2 regions of the Brevibacillus sp. LEMMJ03 genome follow, and region 1 is predicted to be linked to the other one. Evidence: riboswitches for the same ligand, from Rfam matches in the RefSeq annotation. Region 1 holds a riboswitch; the other holds the start of a gene.
The links. A riboswitch is a leader RNA that binds a small molecule or an ion and turns the genes downstream of it on or off. The one in region 1 is predicted to bind FMN.

Region 1 (7,519 bases):
AGGCCAGCACGGAAGACATCGTGCGCAACATCTACTCGGCCGACGGCGAGGTCGTCAGCCATGGGTAAACTCTATCTGGAACTGATCCGCATCCGGTTTCTGACCATGCTCGCCTACCGGGTGAACTACTACAGCGGCATCATCATCTACGCGATCAACATCGGCGCCTATTACTTCCTCTGGGGAGCGATCTACGGCGGCCAGCAACAGCTCGGCGGCCTCACCGTGGAGCAGATGACCGCATACGTCGCCATCGCCTGGATGTCCCGGGCGTTCTACTTCAACAACATCGACATGGAGATCGCTCAGGACGTGCGGGAAGGCAAGGTGGCCATCGAGATGATCCGGCCCTACAATTACCTGTCCGTGAAAACGGCGCAGGCGTTCGGCGAGGGCGTCTTTCGCCTGCTCTTTTTCGCGGCGCCCGGCATCTTTCTGGTCAGCCTGTTGATCCCGTTCCGCTTCCCCGGAACGCCGGAAGCCTGGGGCCTGTACCTGGTCAGCCTCATGCTCGCGTTTGTCATCAACACGGAGCTGAACCTGCTGACCGGCCTGTTTACCTTTTTCCTGTTCCGCAACGACGGGATGATGCGGGCCAAGCGGGTGATCGTCGATCTGATGTCCGGCCTGGTGCTGCCGATCAGCTTTTTCCCCGGCTGGGCCCAGACGCTGATGGGCTGGCTGCCGTTTCAGGCGATCAACTACTATCCCAGCCTGATCTTCACCGGCGCGATTTCGCCGGAGCGGGCGTGGGAGCTGATCGGGCTGCAGGCCGCCTGGATCGCGGTGATTTTCATGCCGATCCTGATCCTGTGGCGGCGGGCCCGTCACAAACTGGTCGTGCAGGGAGGGTAGCCGATGCAAAACGCGCGACACATCATCGGCGTCTTTGCCGATTACCTCGGACAGTATTTCAAGACCAGGCTGGCGTACCGGGCCGACTTTTTCGGCGACCTGGTCTCCAATCTGATCTACGAGCTGATCAATCTCGTCTTCATCATCGTCGTCTTTCAGCACGTGCCGCTGCTGAAAGACTGGACGCGGGACGAAATCATCTTTATCTACGGTTTCTTCCTGATTCCGTACGCGCTGTTTTCGATGTTTTTCAGCTTCTGGGACTTCAACGAGCGCTACATCATCCGCGGCGAGATGGACCGCATCCTGACCCGGCCGCTGCACAACCTGGCCCAGGTGTGCCTGGAATCGATGGCGCCGGACCGCATCTTCGGCGTCATCTCCGGGCTGATCATCATGGGCTACGCCGCTTTCAAGCTGGATCTGTCCTTCCACTGGTACGATCCGCTGGTGTTTGTCGTGCTGGTGATCGGCGGGGCGCTGATCTACGCCGGGGTGTACACGGCGATTGCCGCCATCAGCTTTTTCTCCGACTCGCGCACGGGCATCGCGCCGATGATCTGGAACATCCAGCAGTACGGCCGCTATCCCGTGGACGTGTACAACAAGGTGATTCGCTTCGTGCTGACGTACATCCTGCCGTTCGCCTTCGTCGGCGTCTACCCGGCCGCCTACTTTTTGCGCAAGGAGACGTGGTACACCTACGCGGCGTTCACGCCGGTCATGGGCGTGATCTTTTTCGGCATCGGGCTCGCCGTCTGGAACTGGGGCGTGCGCAAATACAGAGGAGCGGGGTCGTGACCCGCTCTTCCCTTGACAGGCAATCTTTTGTCGTTTACAATTTATTGTAACAGTACTCACCACGCGACTTGTGTTTACACAAAGCGGACCAGGGTGAGTCTTTTTGTTTCTCAGGGGAGATTTTCGTGAACGAATCGGCGTATAGGCGAGAATTAAAACCACCACTTACATACGAACAACAAGTAGAAAAAATGAAAAGCAGAAATCTGATTATTGGGGACGTTTGCGATTGAAAAGTTAAAGACGAATAATTACTACAGAATTAGTGCATACACTCTCCACTTGAAAAAAGATGACGTATTTTTACCTGGTACCACTTTTGAGCAAATTATCCGTTTGTACGATTTTGATGCCAACTTTAGAAGTATACTTTCACCGGTACTTGAACGAATTGAGATAGCTTTCAGAACACATGTTGCTTATTTGCTCGCCAATAAGTATGGAGACCCTCTAAGCTATAGAGAAAAAAATTACTTCGTAAATGAAGTATTTCACTCGAAGTTTTTAGAAGAGCTAGATCGAGAAATAGATCGATCAAAGGAGATTTTCGCCCAACACCACCGAAAAAAATACGATGGTCAATTTCCTATCTGGGCTGCCGTTGAATATGTCATTCGGAACCCTATCCAAACTGTTTGGAAATATGAAAAACGAAGACCAAAACGAAATCGCTATTAATCGGATTTCCAGATAATTGGTATGATTTGCTCAATTGTTAAAATGAACGGATGAACTGCCAGCCTCAAAATAGGGGACGGCAGTTTTTTGGTGGCTGGGGGCGGATTGCGCTCGTCACTCGTCACGCGCCTGTATCAATGTGGTAACGTTTGGCTTCAGGCAGGGAACAGCGGAGCCCCCGGTCGTTCGTCCGGCAAATGCACAGAGACACTTCTGGCATTGTCAAATGAATCGGCGACGCCGTATAATAAGCTGGTGACAACCAATACCACAATTCCTTCGGGGCAGGGTGAAATTCCCGACCGGCGGTGATCGCGCAAGGCGCGTAAGCCCGCGAGCCTCCCTGGCGGAAACGCTTGGGAGTGCAGGATCCGGTGCGAATCCGGAGCCGACAGTACAGTCTGGATGGGAGAAGGATGACGACAGTACGTACACCGCACGTGCTTGTTTGCCTGTGCGCGGGTGCGGGATGCGGGGGGTGCATGCCCGATCGGGCCCCCTTCGATTTCGCATACCTGTTTGGCGCAGTCATGGGTCGCTGTCCGCGTACGCAAGCCCTGAGGAGAAACGAATCCTCAGGGCTTTTGTTTTACGATTGGTTCGGATGGACGGCCGGGCAGGTGGGGACGTACTCGTTGCCATTCCTCATCAGAAGGAAGAAACACGTGAGGAGATGGTACAGATGAAAGTAACAGCGATGCGCTCATCGCAAGCGACCCAGCGGCTGGTGGCGATTCCCATGCTGGCGGCGGTCGCGTTTGTTCTGCAGTATCTCGAGTTTCCGGTACCGATGCTGCCGCCGTTCCTGAAGCTGGATTTCAGCACGCTGCCCGCGTTGATCGGGGGCCTGCTCTACGGACCGGTCGCCGGGGTGCTGGTGGAAGTGCTGAAAAACGCGCTGCACATGCTGTTGAAAAATACGGACGGCCTGCTGATCGGCGAGGTGGCCAACGTGGTCGCGGGCGCCAGCTTTATCCTGGCGGCCATCTATTTGCAGCGCCGGGGCATGGGGAAAAAGGGCTTTGCCGCCGGCCTTGTGCTGGGAACGGTGCTGATGACGGCGGTCATGGCGGTCGCCAACGCCTATTTCCTGCTGCCGGCCTACGCGGCTCTCTACCAGGTGCCGCTGGAGCAGCTCCTGGCCCAGTTCCAGGCGGACAGCGTCTGGTCGTTTGTCCTGTACAGCATCGTGCCGTTTAACATACTCAAAGGGGTTGTGCTCTCGCTGGCAGCGTATCCGCTGTACGTCAAGCTGTCCGGCCGGCTCAACCTCCGCGCGGCAAATTGACAATGATTTCTTGGCTTGCTATGATAGTGCCTAACCAAAGGCAATGAAAGGACCCGCAGGTACTGGCCGTGTTCCAGAGAGTCGGCCCTTGTCTGGAAGGCCGATGCACAGGCGTATCTGCTCCCCATCCTGGAGCCGCTGGCGATGAGCCATGCCGGATGCCCTGCCGTTATCGGGCGTTGAGTGGGCCGCAGCACGCCGTTGCGGTCAATCAGGGTGGTACCGCGGGTAATTCCCCCGTCCCTATTGGGATGGGGGTTTATTTTTTTACGAGGAGTGTGTCACATGGCAGACGAAAAAGCGTTTGTAAAGGAGATTACCCCGCAGTCGGAGGACTTTTCGCGCTGGTACATCGACACGATTACCAAGGCGGATCTGATGGATTACACCCCGGTCCGCGGCTGCATCGTGTTCAAGCCGGACGGCTTCGAACTGTGGGAGCGGATCCAGGCGGCGATGGACAAGCGGTTCAAGGAGACCGGCCACCGCAACGCCTATTTTCCGATGCTGATTCCCGAGTCGTTTTTCCAAAAAGAGAAGGAGCACGTGGAAGGCTTTAATCCGGAGCTGCCCTGGGTGACCGAAGCGGGCGGCGAAAAGCTGGAAGAGCGGCTCGCGCTGCGGCCGACGTCCGAGACGATCATCGGCCACATGTACAGCCAGTGGATTCAGAGCTATCGCGACCTGCCGGTGCTGATCAACCAGTGGGCCAACGTCTTCCGCTGGGAAAAGCGGACAATGCCGTTCCTGCGCACGTCCGAATTTCTCTGGCAGGAGGGGCATACCGCCCACGCCACCGAGGAGGAAGCGCGGCAGGAAACGATGCAGATGCTGGACATCTACAGCGAGGTGGTCGAACAGGAGCTGGCCATTCCCGTCTGGAAAGGGCAGAAGACGCCGACCGAACGCTTTGCCGGCGCGGTCGACACGTATTCCATCGAAGCGATGATGAAGGACGGCAAAGCCGTTCAGGCCGGCACCTCGCACTACCTGGGCGAGAACTTTGCCAGAGGCTTTGACATCAAGTTTCTCGACAGGGACAATCAGTTCAAGTACGTTCATACCACCTCGTGGGGGACGTCCACCCGCCTGATCGGTTCGATGATCATGGTCCACGGCGACGACCGCGGGCTGGCGCTGCCGCCGCGCGTGGCTCCGACCCAGGTCGTGATGATCCCGGTCGGTCCGGTCAAGCTGCGGGAAAAGGTGATGGAGAAGTTCGATCCGCTGTTCGACGCCCTGAAAGCGGCGGGCGTGAGGGTGAAGGCGGACCTGCGCGAAGAGACGCCGGGCTGGAAGTTCAACGAGTGGGAAATGCGCGGCGTGCCGATTCGCCTGGAGATCGGTCCGCGCGATGTGGACAACGGACAGGTGGTCCTGGCCCGTCGCGATACCGGCGAGAAGGTGACGGTCTCCCTGGACCGGGCGGTGGAAGCGGTCGCCGACCTGCTGGAAGAGATTCAGCGGAACATGTTTGAAAAGGCGCTGGCGTTCCGAACCGCCCACTCCCATCTGGACATCGACACCCTCGATGCGCTGAAGGCGCACATCGCCAAGGCGGAAAGCGAAAAAAGCATCGCCGGCTGGGTGCTGGCCGGCTGGTGCGGCGACGACGCCTGCGAAGCGAAAGTGAAGGAGGAGACCAAGTTCACCTCCCGCAACATTCCGTTTGAGCCGCCGACAGTCAAGCATACCTGCATCGCCTGCGGCGGGGAAGCCAAGCATACCGTCTGGTTCGCCCGCGCCTATTAAACCGCGCTTCGGCTGGCGGGGCGAAAACAAAAGGGGCACCCGCGCATATCGGGTGCCCGCTTTTCGTTACTGCGGCTTTCGCTACCCCAGGACCCAATCGGCAAAGGCCCCGGGGTCGGTAAACAAGTAATCCGGTTCGGGCTGGAAACGGCCCGCTTTTTGTGTGACAGGCAGCCAGTCGACGCCGACCGTGACCAGGGCGGCGGCCCGACCCGCAAGAACGTCAGCGTCGCTGTCCCCCACGTACAGCGTCTGTTCGGCGCGTGCTCCCAGCCGTTCCATCGCGGCCAGAATGCCTTCGGGGTCGGGTTTTGGCCTGGACACGTCGTCTCCGGTGATCACCACGTCAAAGTAGCGGGCCAGCCCCCACGCCTGAAGGGAAATGTCGGCGCTGCGCCGCCCTTTTCCGGTGACAATGCCCATGACGATGCCGGCCTCGCGCAGTCGGTCCAGCATCAGCGCGATCTCCGCCGGATTGTGCACGTGCCGGTGCCCTTCCGCGTAGACCCGAAAAAAGTGGTCGAGAGCCTGTTCCACCTGGTCTGGCGGGATCATCGCCTGCAGGATGCCGGTCTCCGTCGGTCCGAACATGGCGACGATCTCCTCGTCCGCGTAGCGGCGGTGGAGAAACTGCTGAAACGTCGAGCGAAACGCTGTGAAAATCAGCGGCAGCGTATCCGCGACGGTGCCGTCAAAATCAAACAGGATGGTGCGCATCGCAAGCCTCCCTTGCACGAAACATGGCGAAAACCATCGCGCGGGATGGTTTTCGTGTGTCAGTCATTCCTATGCGTCAGGCGGAGCCGTTATTCGTCGCTGTCCTCAAACGCGTCGCCCTCGTCTTCGGCCGGATCGGGGGGCGTCAGCGGAAACAGCACGTCAAAGAACTTGAACTTGCGGCGGCCGTTTTCGTTTTTCAGCCCCTTGTACTTTTGCAGCAGTTCGCTGATCTCGTCCACCAGTTGATTCCGTTCTTCTTGATTTAAATAAAATTCAGTTAAATTAAATGCGAACGTGTCCTTGTACTCTTTGCGCACGTCCACATCGCTCGCCACAAACCGGTTGAGCGTCCGCATCAAATCCCGCTCCGTGGTGCGGAACGGCGTAAACATGATGTCGCTCAACTGCTGCGCGTTTTCTTCGATCATCAACTGCAGCTTGACCTGGATCACCTTGGCCACCGGCTGATAGTACTTCTCCACAATCGAGCCTTTGACCCGGGTGTCCACCTGTTCCAAGAGACCGACGCGGACCAGCTCCTTCACGTGGTAATGCAGGCGGGCGGCGTTTTCGCCCAGCTCGGTCGCGATCTGCTTCGCCGTGCGCGGCTCCAGGTCTTCAAACAGTTCCAAAATTTTTACACGCTCCGGTATGGCAAGAGATTTAAGGGCTTCCGGTTCGGTTACCTGAAAAAACTCTTTCATGATCGATTCACCATCCAGCAACTACGCCAAATTTTTTATAATTCTTTATTCTTTACGAATTTACTATCCATTCATTCTATCGTTTTCTCTCCAAAAGCGCAACGTGTAAGCGGATGAAGTGGTCTGCCGCTTTGTGGTAAAATGAGACAGGTACGTCAAGCAGAAAATCGAAGCGGAAAGTAGGGATCCAACGATGGTAGCAGTGGGACAAGCGGCGCCTGATTTTACCCTGCAGGCGAACAGCAACCGGACGATTTCTCTCCAGGATTTTCGCGGCCAATACGTGGTGCTGTACTTTTATCCCAAGGACATGACCCCAGGCTGCACGACGGAAGCGTGCGATTTTCGCGACTATCACCCGGAGTTTGCCAAGCTGAACACGGTCGTGCTCGGCATCAGCCCCGACGATGTCAAATCGCATGACAAGTTTGCCGCCAAGCACGAGCTGCCGTTTCCGCTGCTGGCCGACCCGGATCATCAGGTGGCGGAGGCGTACGGCGTCTGGGTGCTGAAAAAGATGTACGGACGGGAATACATGGGCATTGAACGCTCCACGTTTCTCATCGACCCGGAAGGCACGATCGTCAAGGCGTGGCCCAAGGTAAAGGTGAAGGGGCACGTCGAGGAAGTGCTGCAAACGATCAGGGAACTGCAGCAGCAATAGGAACAGCCTTCTGTCGGGCTCACTCGGCGAGGAAGGTTCTTTTACGAGGATGCTGCA
Region 2 (7,519 bases), on a different contig from region 1:
ACCAGGCGCCCCCAGAGATGACCATTGGCTAGGAAAGGGAGCCTATTTTTTCAGAGATGATTTAGAATCCGCGAAGCTGTGGGCAATTTCAAAAATTAAAGAAACGCCTGGTCTTACACACGAAACTCCTTATGTGCTCATTGCTAAAATCGAAGTCCCTGACGAAAATTTTCTTGACCTTGATTCAAGAGAAGGATTGAATAAGCTGAATACACTCACAAGAAAATACCGTGGAGGATTTAAGTTAAAAGGCAATACGCCACGGGAAAAAACGCCAGCACAAATTAGACACATAGTAATGACGTGGTTGCCGGAATCAATTTGGGTAATTCAGAGAACTTTCCCCGTACCTTCAGTATACGATAAATTTCTGTTATTCAACGCAATGGGGCTTGGATTAAATAGCCGCCAAGTATGTGTAAGAAATTCTAAGGCAATCATAAGGGATACAATCGATTGCGTTTTTTCTCGTAACGGTGAGATTGTACACAGAAAAAGAAAGCAGCCTCGATTTTTAGGTTAATTATTGAAAGCGAGGAGAACACATGAAATTCTCTAGCGAAGAAAGAAAACGTATGGCTGACCTTGCGAAAGAGTTTGGATTCGAACTGACGTTTGATGAGGGAATAAATGGCATATTGGTGGAAGATCAGGATGGTGAAATACTTTACCAAATTGAAGATCTATTTCCCGAAATGACTGTGGATGAAGACCTCGAAACAGGTCATTTTGAGCTTGGAATCACTGTAACACCAGTTGAATCAAGAAAATTGTCTTGGGAAGATGATGAATACTCAATTAAAATTATTTCAACGGAGTTAGAGGCGGCGTAGGTAAATGGGACAGGCAGTTTTTCAATTAAGAGACTACCATGTAATTGAGACGGTATACAAATTTGACCCTTTTTTTAATGATGATGATTCTGAAAAGTTAACCCCAAAGTTCTCTTTTGCATCTAGGAGAAATCTTGATGACCCAACACTGATTGCTGTGGAGTTAGGAATAACCATTGGGGATGAAGAGTTGGATACCACATCTCTTTTTGTAAGTGCAAAAATTCTTGGCATCTTTCAGATAGTTGGGGAGTTGGAAGAAAAAGAAGTTATCAAATTTACTAGGTTGAACGCTGTTGCGTTACTGTATCCATACTTAAGGGCTCTAATATCTGACCTTACTAGTAAAGGGAGCGAGGCTCCAATTATTCTGCCAACGATGAATATCGCACAAATGATGGAAAGGGTTCATGGGATAGATGAAAATGATTTGAAACAGAAAACGGAGAAAAAAAGTACATAGGATCAAGGAGCCATGCGCCTTGCTTTATTGCAGGGCGTTTTCATTCCTCTATAACTCGAACGTACGTTCTTGTTTGGTGGTGTTTATATGAATAGGGTAGTCTTATCCTGGCTCCTCTGGCACCAGGCTGTTGAATTCCTAAAGCACGACATTCCCTTAATGGAATCGTCAGATACTCGCTTCCCGATCGTGTATGGGGCGTATCTTCGTCTACTTGGCAAAGCAGCACTCACCAAGGAACAGGAAGCGACCAAGGGACTGCGGCGCGCCGGCATCACCATTTTGGGTGAGAAGACCGACCGTGGCGAGTACTTCGTCATGTGGCGTCAGGGTGGCCAGACGGAAATGCTTCGGATTCACGAGCAGAAGCTCCGGGCCGAAGTGCAGAAGAAGATTGACAAGCTGATGGTTAAGATCGCGGAAGAACGACAATAATGACAGAGGATACCCTCTTTCACCGTTCCCTCGCTGCGGCGGGGGATTTCTTTTCGCCAAAACCTCTGTTCCTTCACCAAAGGATTCGACACCAACGTTGACGAAAGCCTTACTGGGGTGATTGTATGCGCTGCCGGTTAAAAGAGATTTTGGAGGAGCGTGGCATCAAGCAAAAGTGGTTGCAAGAGCGCGTCGGTATGAGCCAGAGCGCCATTAATCGATTGGTAAACGGAAAGTCTTCGCCGCTGTTAGAAGATGCCATACGTATTGCCAAGGTATTGGAACTGCGGGTCGAGGACATATGGGACATAGATGAATAATTTTATGTCGTGGACAATCAATTTTTAACCGTTGACCGCATACATTGTGCCATCAACCGAAAGGAGATGGTGCATATGTGGATTGTCCATCAGCGTATGGCGGAATTGTGGGTGCTGAACCGTCGCAGGCCGCTGACCAATGAAGAGATGACGGAGATGTCGCATTGCTTGGAGGCAAATGTGCAGCGTGCTTGGGAGATCGCTAAACTCAAGAATCTGTCACTGTTGGCCAGCATGACTGGTGACGTTGAGTGGCAGCATGAGCTGTGCGCAAAGTTGGATAGGCTGACAGGGTAAGAATATAATTACTTGAGGATCGAAAAAGTATTACCCTATAGCAATTGTAGGAGAAACCACCTCCCGCGTTCAGAACCGGTTGAAGGAATTGGAAGACGAAAAAGTGGACCGCCACATCCCGCTCGGATTGGCGACGGGCAGCAGCTTCCTGGCGCAGATGGGGCCGGAACTTCCCGTCACCTTTGTGCCGATCGGGGCGGTGAAGACGCGCCTGGATACGGAGATGAAGGAAGCGGGCATCAACATGGTGCTGGTCACGGTGTACATCTACGTCGACGTGGATTTGCGGATCGTCATCCCGTTTGCCACCGACCAAAAGACGGTGACCACCAAAATCCCGATCACCCACTCGCTCGTCATCGGCGACGTGCCGCAGTACCTGTACAACAATCCGGAAGGAAAGCCGGACGTGCCAAGGCCGGATGCTCAGCCGGACAACACGCCGTAAGGGGAAAGCCCGGATGAAGAATTCCGGGCTTTCCTGCTGATTTCGCCGCCGTCGCCCGAAAAAAGTGTAGGACTCGTCTGAAATTGTGGTATAATGCCCGTAACTGAATACCAACCTTCAGGGCAGGGTGAAATTCCCGACCGGCGGTGATGACGAACGCACGTCTCAGCCCGCGACTCGCTGACGGCTTTGGCCGACAGCGACTGACTTGGTGAAATTCCAAGGCCGACGGTACAGTCCGGATGGGAGAAGGTATTTGGTGAGCCTGTGCGTCCGTTTTTTGGAAAAAACGGACGGCAACAGGCTTATTCCCCTATGCCCTGATTCGATGTCAGGGCATTTTTTGTTGGGGCGAAAACGAAGCAGGAAAGGAGCGCACGATGGAACACGACGCACGATACATGGCGCTGGCGCTGGAGCTGGCGCGCTCCGCGGCGGGACAAACCAGCCCCAATCCGCTGGTGGGGGCCGTGGTGGTAAAAGACGGCGAGGTCGTCGGCATGGGGGCCCACCTGAAAGCAGGCCAGCCTCATGCAGAGGTGCACGCGCTGCGGATGGCCGGCGAACGGGCAAAAGGGGCCACCTTGTACGTCACGCTGGAGCCGTGCAGCCATTACGGACGAACGCCTCCCTGCGCTGACACGGTCATCCAGGCGGGGATCAGCCGTGTGGTGGTGGCCGTGCTGGATCCCAATCCGCTGGTGGCGGGGCAGGGGGTGTCCCGGCTGATCGCCGCCGGCGTGGAGGTCACCGTCGGCATCGGGGAGACGGAGGCGCGGCGGCTCAACGAAGTCTTTTTCCACTACATCACCACCCGGCGGCCGTTCGTCACCGTGAAGACGGCCAGCACCCTGGACGGCAAAATCGCCACGGTGACGGGGCACAGCCGCTGGATCACGGGCGAGGAGGCGCGCGGGCAGGTGCACGAACTGCGCCGGCGGCACGATGCGATTCTCGTGGGGGTCGGGACGGTGATCGCCGACGACCCCGAGCTGACGGCCCGGACGGCGGGCACGGCGACGGGCCGTCAGCCGGTTCGGGTCATCCTGGACAGGCGGCTGCGCACGCCGCTGGATGCCCGCGTGGTGAATGACGGCAAGGCGCCAACGTGGATTGTCACCTCGGCGGAGGCGCCGGCAGAGAAGCGGGCGGCGCTGGAGGAGCGCGGTGTGACGGTACTCGTGCCGGACGGACCGGTCACGGTGGAGCAGGTGCTGGACGAACTGGGAGCGCGGGGCATCACCTCGCTTTTGGTGGAAGGCGGTGCGGAGGTAAACGGTTCGTTTCTCCGCGCGCGGGCGGTCCAAAAGATCGTCGCCTACCTCTCCATGAAGCTGGTCGGCGGCGCCGGTGCCCCCACGCCGTTTGGCGGTCCGGGGCTGGAACGGATGGACGAGGCGGTGCCGCTGGCCGATGTCGAGTGGGAGCAGGTGGGACCGCACGACCTGCGCATTACCGGCTACCCCGTCTGGGATTCGGAATCATGAGACACAAGGAGGAGAGCGACGCCATGTTTACCGGACTGGTAGAAGAAGTGGGCGTAGTGGAGAGCGTGACGGGAGACGGGCAGGCATGCCGCATGGTGATCCGTGCCGAACGGGTGCTGGAGGGCGTCCGCGTCGGCGACAGCATCGCCGTCAACGGCGTCTGCCTGACCGTAACGGCCCATACCGACCGTCAATTCAGCGTGGACGTGATGCCGGAGACCTTGAACAAAACCAGTTTGCGGCAGGCAAAACGGGGGCAGATTGTCAACCTGGAGCGGGCGATGAGGCTGGGGGACCGCTTCGGCGGCCACATCGTCTCCGGCCACGTGGACGGGACGGGAACCATTCTCTCGCGCCACCCGCATGCCAACGCGGTGCTGTTTCGGATCGGAGCGGAGCCGGATGTGCTCAAATACGTGGTGCCGCGCGGCTCGATCTGCCTGGACGGCATCAGCCTGACGGTCGTCGACGTGGACGCGGAAAGCTTTTCCGTCTCCATCATCCCGCACACCTTGGCCCACACCAATTTGCGGGACAAGCGGATCGGGGATCCGGTCAACCTCGAAGCGGATGTCATCGGCAAGTACGTGGAGAGGCTGCTGGCGTGGCGCTCCGAACAGCCGCAGCCGGAGCGGCGGACGGGGCTTACGCCGGAGTTTTTGCGGGAGCACGGGTTCGTCTAATGGAATCGACGGGTGCTGCCAAAACAGAGGGGAGGGAACCGACCATGTTCCATGCCATAGAAGAAGCGCTGGAAGACTTGAGACGGGGAAAAGCGGTGATCGTCGTGGACGACGAGGACCGGGAAAACGAAGGGGATTTCGTATGCCTGGCGGAAGCGGCCACGCCGGAGATGATCAATTTCATGGTGACGCACGGACGCGGCCTCGTCTGTGTGCCGATCACGGAAGAGCACGCCGCCCGGCTGCGGCTCAAGCCGATGGTGGAGGCAAACACGGACCGGCAGGGTACGGCGTTTACCGTCTCCATCGACGAAGCGGGAACCCATACGGGCATCTCCGCTCACGAACGCTCGCGCACCGTGCTGGCGATGCTGGACGATCAAAAAACGGCGGACGATTTTCGCCGTCCGGGCCACATCTTTCCGCTGATCGCCAAACCGGGCGGCGTCCTGCGCCGGGCCGGACACACCGAGGCGGCCGTCGATCTGGCCCGGCTGGCGGGCGCTTTTCCCGCCGGGGTGATCTGCGAAATCATGAACGAGGACGGGACGATGGCCCGCCTGCCCCAACTGGCCGAGATCGCCGAGCGTTTTGATCTCAAGCTGATCACCATTGCCGACCTGATCCGCTACCGGATGCGGACGGAGCGGCTGGTCAAGCGGGAAATCGAGGTGAACCTGCCTACCGAATACGGCGACTTCCGCATCGCCGCCTACACCAACGAACTGGACGGCAAAGAGCACGTGGCGGTGATCAAGGGAGAGATCACGCCCGACGAACCGGTGCTGGTGCGGGTCCACTCCGAGTGCCTGACCGGCGATATTTTCGGCTCGCACCGCTGCGACTGCGGCCCCCAACTGCACGCCGCCCTGCGGCAGATCGAAGCGGAAGGACGGGGCGTCCTCCTGTACATGCGGCAGGAGGGGCGCGGCATCGGCCTGATCAACAAACTGCGCGCCTACAAGCTGCAGGAGGACGGCTACGACACCGTGGAAGCGAACGAAAAGCTGGGCTTCCCCGCCGACCTGCGCGACTACGGGATCGGGGCGCAAATCCTGCGCGATCTGGGCGTGAAACGCATGCGGCTGTTGACCAACAACCCGCGGAAGATCCGCGGCCTCAGCGGCTACGGACTGGAAGTGGCAGAGCGGGTGCCGATTCAGATGCCGGCCCATCCGCACAACAGGCGGTATCTGGCCGCCAAACACGAGAAGCTGGGTCACCTGCTTCAACTTTGAACAAGGAGTGAACAACCATGAAAGTGTTCGAGGGAAATCTGGTAGGAACGGGTCTGCGAGTAGGCATCGTGGCAGCCCGGTTTAACGAATTGATCGTCAGCAAGCTGCTCGGCGGCGCGCTGGACGCGCTGAAGCGGCACGGCGTGGAGGAAGCAAACGTCGACGTGGCCTGGGTGCCCGGCGCCTTTGAAATCCCGCTGATCGCCAAGCGAATGGCGGAGTCCGGCCGCTACGACGCCGTCGTCACGCTGGGCGCGGTCATTCGCGGAGCGACGCCTCACTTTGACTACGTGTGCAGCGAATGCGCCAAAGGGGTGGCGTCCATCTCCCTGGCTACGGGCGTTCCCGTGATTTTTGGCGTGCTGACGACGGACTCGATCGAGCAGGCGATCGAGCGGGCCGGCACCAAAGCAGGCAACAAAGGATGGGAAGCGGCCGCAGCCGCCATCGAAATGGCGAACCTGAATCGGCAGTTCGCCTAAAGGGCGGCCGCTATTCCCGCAGACGCTTCCACTCCCGCCAGGCCGCACGCAGGGCCTGGCGGTTCCATTTCCGTTCCCTGCCGAACAGGGCCTTGATCAGCCCGACAAACATCGTCTCCTGCTCCTCGGTGTAGGGATACCAGTTGACCTCCCGTTTTCGCCTGCCGGGATCGTGCATGACGGAGACGGCGTGCGTAAACGCCCGCAAGCCTTCCGGACCGCGGTAGCGCCCGATGCCGCTCTGCTTTACGCCGCCGAACGGCAGATGGGGGTTGGCGTAGCTGACCAGGCAGTCGTTGATGCAGACATTGCCGGTTTCCAACTGCAGCGCGACTCGTCTGGCCTTTGTCTCGTCCTGCGACCAGACAGAAGCGTTCAGCCCGTACGGCGAGTCGTTTGCCAGGCGGATCGCTTCTTCCTCGGAGGAAAAGGGCATGATCGGCAGGACGGGGCCAAACGTCTCCTCGCGCATGATTTTCATCGCGTGCGTCACACCCGTCAGGACGGTCGGGGGCAGAAACATCCCGTCTTTTTCAAAGCGGCCGCCGATCTCCACCACGGCTCCCTTGGCGATGGCGTCGGCCACGTGGTCACGAACGATCTCGACCTGTCGGGGAAAGGTCATTGACCCGATGTCCGCCTGACGGGGAAAGCCTTGGCGCAGCGCCGCCGTCTTCGCCTTGACCAGCTCCACAAACTGCGGGTACACGCTTTGCTCGACGTAGAGACGCTCGACGGACATGCAGACCTGTCCCGCGTTGGTGAACGCGCCCCAGACGGCGGCATTGGCGGCCCGCTCCAAATGGGCGTCGGCAAAGACGATCATCGGGTCC

Region 2: it holds a riboswitch for FMN, as region 1 does, so the genes downstream of both, ribD (bifunctional diaminohydroxyphosphoribosylaminopyrimidine deaminase/5-amino-6-(5-phosphoribosylamino)uracil reductase RibD) here and FOI68_RS13580 (ECF transporter S component) in region 1, are expected to answer to the same signal.

What each region holds. Positions count from the first base shown of each region.
Region 1 covers NZ_VKJN01000009.1:183,782-191,300, forward strand. Annotated here, with positions in the region: gene FOI68_RS13560 (ABC transporter ATP-binding protein) at 1-68, shown strand, start outside; gene FOI68_RS13565 (ABC transporter permease) at 61-855, shown strand; gene FOI68_RS13570 (ABC transporter permease) at 859-1,656, shown strand; gene FOI68_RS13575 (Abi family protein) at 1,870-2,334, shown strand; FMN riboswitch at 2,606-2,755, shown strand; gene FOI68_RS13580 (ECF transporter S component) at 3,017-3,622, shown strand; gene proS (proline--tRNA ligase) at 3,908-5,374, shown strand; gene FOI68_RS13590 (HAD family hydrolase) at 5,456-6,091, opposite strand; gene FOI68_RS13595 (winged helix-turn-helix domain-containing protein) at 6,181-6,798, opposite strand; gene bcp (thioredoxin-dependent thiol peroxidase) at 6,992-7,462, shown strand.
Region 2 covers NZ_VKJN01000014.1:33,132-40,650, forward strand. Annotated here, with positions in the region: gene FOI68_RS17105 (hypothetical protein) at 1-523, shown strand, start outside; gene FOI68_RS17110 (hypothetical protein) at 546-833, shown strand; gene FOI68_RS17115 (protein-export chaperone SecB) at 838-1,296, shown strand; gene FOI68_RS17120 (YhjD family protein) at 1,384-1,731, shown strand; gene FOI68_RS17125 (helix-turn-helix transcriptional regulator) at 1,857-2,051, shown strand; gene FOI68_RS17130 (DUF7667 family protein) at 2,127-2,348, shown strand; partial or broken gene FOI68_RS17135 (sporulation protein YunB) at 2,392-2,796, shown strand; FMN riboswitch at 2,906-3,054, shown strand; gene ribD (bifunctional diaminohydroxyphosphoribosylaminopyrimidine deaminase/5-amino-6-(5-phosphoribosylamino)uracil reductase RibD) at 3,177-4,283, shown strand; gene FOI68_RS17145 (riboflavin synthase) at 4,307-4,966, shown strand; gene FOI68_RS17150 (bifunctional 3,4-dihydroxy-2-butanone-4-phosphate synthase/GTP cyclohydrolase II) at 5,011-6,204, shown strand; gene ribH (6,7-dimethyl-8-ribityllumazine synthase) at 6,222-6,686, shown strand; gene FOI68_RS17160 (aldehyde dehydrogenase family protein) at 6,697-7,519, opposite strand, start outside.